DNA from 2 places in the Paenibacillus sp. CR_12 genome. Region 1 is predicted to be linked to the other one. Evidence: predicted binding sites of a transcription regulator. Region 1 holds the regulator's gene; the other holds the start of a gene.
The links. Region 1 encodes NrdR, which represses ribonucleotide reductase genes. Its sites were predicted from a motif close to AACACNATATATNGTGTT; they were not measured.
Positions count from the first base shown of each region.

Region 2: the regulator NrdR is predicted to act here: its motif matches at 1,563-1,580, upstream of RB297_RS18615 (anaerobic ribonucleoside triphosphate reductase).

Region 1 covers NZ_JAVFHO010000008.1:196,462-200,664, forward strand. The annotation lists gene RB297_RS24625 (nuclear transport factor 2 family protein) at 1-29, shown strand, start outside; gene RB297_RS24630 (YhgE/Pip domain-containing protein) at 282-1,472, shown strand; tRNA gene RB297_RS24635 (tRNA-Ala) at 1,600-1,672, opposite strand; gene nrdR (transcriptional regulator NrdR) at 1,852-2,325, opposite strand; gene RB297_RS24645 (alpha/beta-type small acid-soluble spore protein) at 2,473-2,700, shown strand; gene RB297_RS24650 (lytic transglycosylase domain-containing protein) at 2,769-3,335, opposite strand; gene coaE (dephospho-CoA kinase) at 3,332-3,931, opposite strand; gene RB297_RS24660 (MntP/YtaF family protein) at 3,941-4,203, opposite strand, start outside.
Region 2 covers NZ_JAVFHO010000004.1:652,338-656,540, forward strand. The annotation lists gene RB297_RS18615 (anaerobic ribonucleoside triphosphate reductase) at 1-1,528, opposite strand, end outside; gene RB297_RS18620 (PCYCGC domain-containing protein) at 1,764-2,303, opposite strand; gene RB297_RS18625 (replication-associated recombination protein A) at 2,361-3,668, opposite strand; gene RB297_RS18630 (hypothetical protein) at 3,909-4,190, shown strand.

The DNA.
Region 1 (4,203 bases):
AACGAAAAAATTCGAACAGTAGATTTTGAAATTTGTGTGGCTAAATCGCAAGGCATCGCCGAAATGTAAGTGCGGTGATGTCTTGCGATTCACGAATGTACTTGAGCAATCAATTTTGTAATCAAAAAGATACAGAAGCGTTGCTGCAGCAACGCTCTTTTTGTTCATTGCCATGAAGTGATCGTGTGATGCAGCCATATTATATGGTTGCCCTTCACAAATGAAAATTGCCGTTGATAATCAACCATATGTTCATTATAAAGAACAAGGAGTAGTGGATCATGAAAATGCTGACACAAAAAATGATGTGGCTGGGCATGGTGCTCGTCCTGATCGTGTTGACCGTATTCGGGTTAGCGATGATGGGATCGGTGCTTGGATCGAAGCCAAAGGAGGTCCCGGCGGCCCTCGTTATCCTTGACCAGCCGACGGAGCTGCCGACTGGAGAAACGTTTGCGGTAGGGGAAATGATCCGGGAAAAGTTGCTGTCGAGCCCGGCAATGCCGTTTGTCTGGCATGTCGTGGATTCCGAGGAAAAGGCTCGGGATGGACTGGATAAACGCGAATATTACGGAGCGATGGTGATTCCTGCGAATCTGAGCAGCGGTTTACTCTCGTTAGCGACTCACTCGCCGATTCACCCTAATGTGAGAATCATCTCCAACGAGGGTATGAACACCCAAGCCTCGATGGTCGTAAGACAGGCAATGGGGCAAGCGATGAACATGATCAATGGGGAACTGTTGCAGCAGCTGCTTGGGCAGATCGGACAGCAAACGGGACAAATTCCCATTGAGACGGCTAAAGCTTTAATGACACCGGTGAACGTTCAGGAGGAAGTCGTGCATCCACCGGGAGTGAATAATGCGGCGGGAAATGCGCCGGGCTTGTTTACCCAGATTATATGGATCGGCAGCATGGTGACCGGAGTCGTCTTGCTCCTGGCTAGCCAGAAGGCGGTCGCCGCGGGTTCAAGGAGATGGACAGTCAGCGCGCTGCAAGCTATCGGGGGGCTTGCGATCGTCGGCATAGCCTCATGCTTCACCATATGGATGGCTTCGTCGTGGTACGGCATGGAACTGGCGAACGCGGGGGAGACGTGGTTGTTCTTATGGTTGGCTGGATCGGCGTTCTTCTTGTTGCAATCTTCCTTGCTGAATTGGATCGGATTCCGTGCAATACCGCTGCTCGTACTGCTGATGTTCTTCTCGGTGCCGCTCCTGAACATGGCTCCGGAGTTCTTGTCGCAGACGACGCGAGATTGGATCTATTCGTGGACGCCACTGCGCTTCGCGGCAGGAGGGCTACGGGAAGTCATGTACTTCGGCGGACTGGACGCCGCTCACTCAAACGCCTTGATTTTGTGGGGCGTCGCCGGTGGATTTTTGGTCTTGCTGCTCTCTTCCGGATTTAAGGCAAATCAAGCGACAGATGCCGCCCCTACTTCTGTTACAGGCGATACAATAAAGTAAGAACAATCAACGATGCGTTGTACTTCCTTTTTTTACGCTCATGTAATAATTTAATTTTCTGGGAAGTATTAAAAAGTTATTATAAAAACAAAAAAAACCCTTGATTTCTCAAGGGTTTCTCTTCGTATGGAGCCTAGGGGGATCGAACCCCTGACCTCATCGCTGCCAGCGATGCGCTCTCCCAGCTGAGCTAAGGCCCCGTAAGCGACTTCTATATCATATAAAAAATCAGCAGGCATGTCAACACTTTTTCAGAACTTTTTTGATAATGCGCAGTGCCTTTTTTCCTTCTCTATATAATGTCACTTATCGATGTTGAGAATTTGGCGCCATGAGAGCGCCGGAAGAGCACCAGGGTCGTTTAAGAACCGTAGCGCTCTTACAGCTCCTGCACGTCCGTATCCTTGGACAGCAGGCTTTTCAGTTCCTTCATGAACATATTGATATCCTTGAACTGCCGGTATACGGACGCAAACCGAACGTAAGCCACCTCGTCGACCGGATATAACCGTTCCATCAGAAGCTCCCCGATCTGGCGGCTCTCCACTTCCGCCGCCGCGGTATTGCGCAGCGCCTTCTCGACATCCGATACGATCATATCCAGCTGGTCCACGGATACCGGACGCTTCTCGCATGCCCTTATCAAACCGCGGAGCACCTTCTCCCGGCTGAACTCTTCGCGGCTTCCGTCCTTTTTCACGACGATCAGCGGCGTTTCCTCCACCATTTCAAAGGTTGTGAATCTCTTGCTGCACTGCTCGCATTCCCTGCGGCGGCGGATGGATTTATTCTCGTTGGCAGGCCTGGAATCCAGCACTTTCGTTCCGGCATAACTGCAATATGGACACTTCATAAGTTGTCTTCACTTCCTTTGTATTCAGCGTGATTCGCCCTTAATGGGCGTCAGAAAAATTTACCAGCAAAACTTTTGTCTTTTATGTTATGAAAATGCGAGACCCGAGACATAATACTTTTACCAACCCAAGGAGGTGAACTTAACATGGCACAAAGCAACAACAACTCCAACAACCTGGTTGTTCCTCGCGCAAACGCTGCTCTTGAGCAACTGAAGTACGAGGTAGCTCAAGAACTTGGTATCTCCATTCCACAAGACGGATACCAAGGTAACATGACTTCCTATGAGAACGGTTCGATCGGGGGATACATCACAAAGCGTCTTGTAACCCTGGCCGAGCAACAATTGGCTGGTCAATTCTCCGGTCAATAATTGATTCTTCCTTAAAAAAGGAGTGTTGGCGGCTCGAAGTAAGAGCCTGTCCAGCGCTCTTTTTTTCTTTAGAAGCCGCCCTTATACACATCCGTATATTGATTATAATAATAAATCACGCGCTGTACATAATGCCGGGTTTCCCCGATCGGTATACTCTTCACGTTCTCATAGGTTCCGTCCCACATGCCCTTGTTGATCCAATTCTTGACGTTCCCCGGGCCCGCGTTATAAGCGGCGATGGCGGCAATCGGATTGCCGTCCATTTCCTTGTGCAGATTCTGAATGTACCAGGTGCCCAGCTGGATGTTCGCATCCACTTCATTCTTTACGCTCAGCAGGTTCACCGACGGGAGCTTGGCCATTTCCATCGCCCAGTTCGCCGTATCCGGCATCAGCTGCATAATGCCCAGCGCCCCCTTCTTGGATTCCTTGCCCGGCTTGAAATTCGTTTCCACCCGGATGATCGAGGCCACCAGAAACGGATCGACCTCATAATAAGCGGCATGTTTGCGGATCTCATCCTTATAATGGATCGGATACAGCAGGGTCATCCAATTGGAACTTAGGAACAGCAGCGCTACAAAAGAAACGAACAGCAGGAGCAGCACCCTTTTTTTACGAAGCCACTTCATAACTGAACCAACCTGTTCCACAGGTTGTCCACCTGCTGCTGCGTTTCGGCCAACGTGCCGCTGTTATCGATCAGGATATCCGCTCGAAGCTTCTTCTCCTCAATGTCCATCTGGCTGCTAAGACGCGCCTCTGCCGCTTCCCGGGTAAGAGCGTCCCGCTCCATCAAACGCGCAAGCTGCAGCTCGCGCGGGACATAGACAACAGCGATCTGCTTCAGATAAGGATAGGCTTCCCTTGCCTCCAGCAGCAATGGAATATCCGCTACCACGAGCCGGTCGGGATGCTGCCGTTCATACGCCTCCGTCCGTTCCCGTATTTCCTGCCGGATTGCCGGATGCGTAATCTCATTCAATGCCGCTCTCTGCTCCGGATGACGGAAAATCATCTCCCCGAGCTTCTTTCGATTCAACGTACCGTCTTCAAACAGGATCGCTTGTCCAAAATGTTCGGTCACTTTACCCAGCACCGGATGACCCGGGAGCATCACTTCCCGGGCGATGATATCCGCATCGACGAGAAGCGCTCCCTTCATGGCCAACATGGAGGACACGGTGCTTTTGCCTGTTGCAATTCCTCCGGTTAAACCGATATTCATGACTTCACCTCATAACAGCTTCATTATACCCATGACAACTAATAAAAAAGCAGGCAAATACGAGATAAAACGCATGCCTCCCTTGGCCGCAAAACGGAGGCCGACCCGCATGCCCAGCACCAGAAATATCCCGCTGAACAAGGAAACCACGGCTGCGGTGCCTAGCGGCGAGAAACCCAGCATCGCTGCGCCGAGCCCTGCTCCGAACGCATCGAGCGACAGCGCGATCCCCAGCCACATCGCCTCCCATGGTGAGATGCTGCCGGAGTCGT
Region 2 (4,203 bases), on a different contig from region 1:
CGCCTTCCCACACGCCCTCCCGCATCATGAAATCGGACGCTTTGGCCGGTTGGTCGGCCTGCAGCTCGTAACGGTGAATCAAGCCCTCCACCGCAATTCTCATATAATGATCCAGCTGTTGATAGAAACGGTTCAGGTCCGGCACTTCCCGCTTTCCTTGAACGATGCCATGTTCAATCCCGAGCCGGACCAAATTGATCGTATTAAAGGACAGGTTGCCCTTGCCGCTTAGGCGGTTTCGCCCAAAGCGATCCGAAATCGTGCGGGTCCTGCAGCCCATGGTGGCAATAATCGTGTCCGGGTCGCCCGGGTTATAATAGACGAGATTAAACGACGCGTCCACGTTGACGAAATTCGGATAGAGCCTGCGGCTGGAGCACTCGACGGCTTTCAGGAACAGGTCGTAATTCGGCTCGCCTTCCGCCTGGTTGACCCCCTGCTTGCACTGGAAAATATGCTGCGGAAATATCGGCGTCTCTCCCCCGCCGAGCCCCTTCATCGTGGCATCCAGCAGGGCGTGGGACACCAGCCTTCCTTCGGTTGACGTGCACATGCCGTAATTCAACGAAGTGAAAGGAATTTGTCCGCCGGCCCGGCTGCTCATCGTATTCAAATTATGGATCAAGGATTCCGCGGCCTGCTTTGTTTCATTCACCGTTTCATGATAGGCATAATGGTATATTCGCGGATATGTGTCCTTCAGCTGCTCATTGTCTATGTATATTTCGTGATCCTCAAGAGCTCGTTCATACGGCCGATCCGCTCCCAGCCCCGCTTCTCCGAAGTAGGCCAGCCCTTTGCGAAAATGCCGACGAAACGATTTGCCGACATACGGCGCGAGATCCCAATCGATTTTGCTGCCGGACACGCCGCCGAATTGGCTGTTCTGCTGGGATTGAAAGATGATGGCTACCAGCGCCATGGCGGTCATGATGCTCTGCGGCGGCCTGACCGATCCGTTACCGGTATTGAAGCCCTTGGCCAGCAACCGGCCGAACGGGATGAAGATGCAGTTCGTCGTTCCCAGCGCATACTGGTCCAGGTCATGAACGTATACATACCCATCCCTCACCGCTCTCGTGAGCTCTGTCGGCAGGATGAATTTGCTTGCCATCCATTTGGCGTATTCGGAGCCGATCCGGCTCATTTTTCCGCTGAAGGATTCCCCGTTCAGATTCGCGTTCTCCCGCAGCAGGTCCAAATCGGTTACCCCGATCACATCCCTGCTGATCTTATAAAGCTCTCCCCGCCGCATCCGCTCCAGATCGCGGGCCTCCCTGTAATGTTGATAGGCAGCTGCTACTTCGGGATAACCCGTGCTTTGCAAATGCTCCACAACGAAATCTTGAATCTCCTCCACGCTAACCTGGTCCATCCCCGCAGTGGCATGGGCAACCTCATCTCCAATCCGCAACGAAGCATCCTTGCGGGAAACACCCTCTACCGCCATAAAAGCTTTATCCACCGCCTCCACGATTCGGATCGTCTCAAATTTTACCAGGCATCCGTCTCTCTTCATGACCTTCATGAATAGGAACAACTCCTCTTCTTCATATCGTTAACACACTATATATAGTTTTATTTTATCAATTTACATCCATATATAGTTTAGTGCTGTGATATAGGTCACGATGGTCGGTCTTTAAAATCGAATAGGGCTGCACTTACGCGTAACCCCGAAGGGGATAGTGCCCTACAAAAAAAGGCACCTCGGGCGATCCTTGGATCACCATCGGGTACCTTCTTGTTTGACCGATAACAATTTAACTTTCCACAGGCGGCATCGGGGTTGGCGTCGGCTTGGCATAGCCGGTGCTGTATTTCTCGTCGATCGCGGTCCGGATATCCGTTAAGCTCATACCCTCGCTGCTCATTTTGGCAGATTCCACGGCAATGTCCAAACACACCCCGCAGCGGGTGCCGTGATCGTCCCACACCACCGTGCCGTCCTCCTGAATCTCATCGATAAAACAGTTCAGGTTGCTCTCATGACCGGCACTTTCCCCGCAGCCGCAGTAACAAGGAATGTATTTCAGGACATCACTCACCTGCGCGGACAAAGCATAAATCGTTTGGAGCTCGCTGGTCTGGCTCTTCAAAAAGGTCGGCAGCTCATCGATCGAAGACGTCGCCTCCTGGATATCCCCGTTGGACAGCTGCGTCTGATGTCCGTGCTCATGCGCCGCCTCGGCTGCCTGTCCACCAACGACCTGCTCCTGGGCGCTTTTTCCCGAACAGCCGCTCAGCATAAGGCCGGCGGACAGCAGCAGGATGACAAACCGTTGTTTCCCTGTTTTCATCATTCATTTCCTCCATTTAATTAAGCTAGCGGCCGTAAATCCCGTTATCGCCTTACGACCCTATTCTTCGCGTCGTAATCGCTGGTTGTGGGCGATCTTGGCTTCGTTCCCCTGCTCCGTGGCCTGATAGAACACCCGGCGGGAGAGCTCCTTCGGCAAATACTCCTGCTTCACGTAATGGCCCGGATAATCGTGCGGGTACTTGTAGCCCACATGTCCCAGCTTAACCGCCCCCGAGTAATGCGCATCGCGCAGATGCAGCGGAACCTCCGCCGATTTCACTTCATCCATGGCGGACATCGCGCGGGATATGGCGGATACAACGCCATCGGATTTCGGGCTCTCCACGGCGAACAGGATCGCCTGGGCGATATTCAGCTTAGCTTCCGGCCAGCCGTTGTTCCGGTAGGCATCCAATGCGCTTACCGCCTGCACCATGGCTTGGGGATTGGCCAGCCCGATATCCTCGCTGCTGGCAGCAATCAGGCGGCGGATGAACACCATCGGGTCCATGCCGAGCTTTTCGACTGCATACAAAAACCAGAACAGCGCTGCATCGCTGGAGCCCCGAATGCTCTTGTGAAAGGCGGACAGCACATCATACTGCGTGGACTCGTCCGCACGCACGGTAGGCCGGCGAATCGATTCCTCCGCCACCTCCAGCGTGATATGGACCGTACCGCTTGCGTCCGGCGGCGTCGTCATCGCGGCCAGCTCCAGCGCATTGAGTGCACGCCGGATATCCCCGTTCGCCATGGCTGCAATGTGCTCCAGCGCTTCCTCATCGGCCTTGAGATCCATGAACCCAAGACCCTTTTCCTGATCGATCAGCGCGCGCCGCATCGCGATCATGGAATGGTCCTTGGTCAGCGGCTGAAGCTGAAACAAAGTGGACCGGCTCATTAGAGCCCCGTTGACATAATGAAAGGGGTTCTCGGTCGTCGCGCCGATAAATATGATGGTGCCGTTCTCCACGGCAGGCAGCAGGGCATCCTGTCTTGAGCTGTTGAAGCGGTGCACCTCATCCAAAAACAGGATCGTTTTGGTCCCGTACAGGCTGCGGTTGCTCTGGGCTTGTTCAATGACTTCCCTAACGTCCTTGACCGTGGCTTCCACCGCGTTCAGCCGAACGAAATGCCCCTTCGTTTGCTGGGATATGATATGCGCAAGCGTTGTTTTGCCGCATCCCGGCGGGCCGTACAATAAAATCGACGAGACCTGGTCTGCCTCTATGGCCCGCCGGAGCAGTTTGCCCGGTCCGATAATATGCTCTTGTCCTATATATTCATCCAGCGACGAAGGGCGCATCCGATCGGCCAGCAGCCGGGAGTCCCGGTCCCCTTCACGCCCGATACTGAATAAATCCATGGCTACACTTCCTTGTCTGATATCGATGCAAAAATAAGTCGTTTCCATTCAATCCATCACGCTCTATCATATCATATTCGAATTCGCCGTGCCTGCGCTGCGGCAACTTCCTGTCCTACGCTTCATTCGTCCCATGGCTCGGATATTGCATTTTATTTTGATCATATCCAACTTTTATCGAACCGGAAGCGTTTCATATAATAGGGAAGCGTTTGAAAAGCCTGATCTGGGGAGAATGTGATGACGACTCGCAAAAAATCCGTACGCAAATTGTATAACGCGGTGATCCATATGACGTTCAGTATACTGGGGCTCTACCTTCATGCCAGCACCTATCATCTTTTGCAAGAAACATTCGGCCCCGGTTACCTCGACGATGAGAGACTGGCGATGAACCTGCTGTATGCCGTTCTTATCCTGCAGTTCCTGCTCGGCTTGTACGTCTTCATACGTTCAGCCATCATGCTTTACGAGTACAGGCAGGGAATCCGGGGTGAGGATGACGACGAGGTCTTGTTATGAAGCGTGTCGCTTA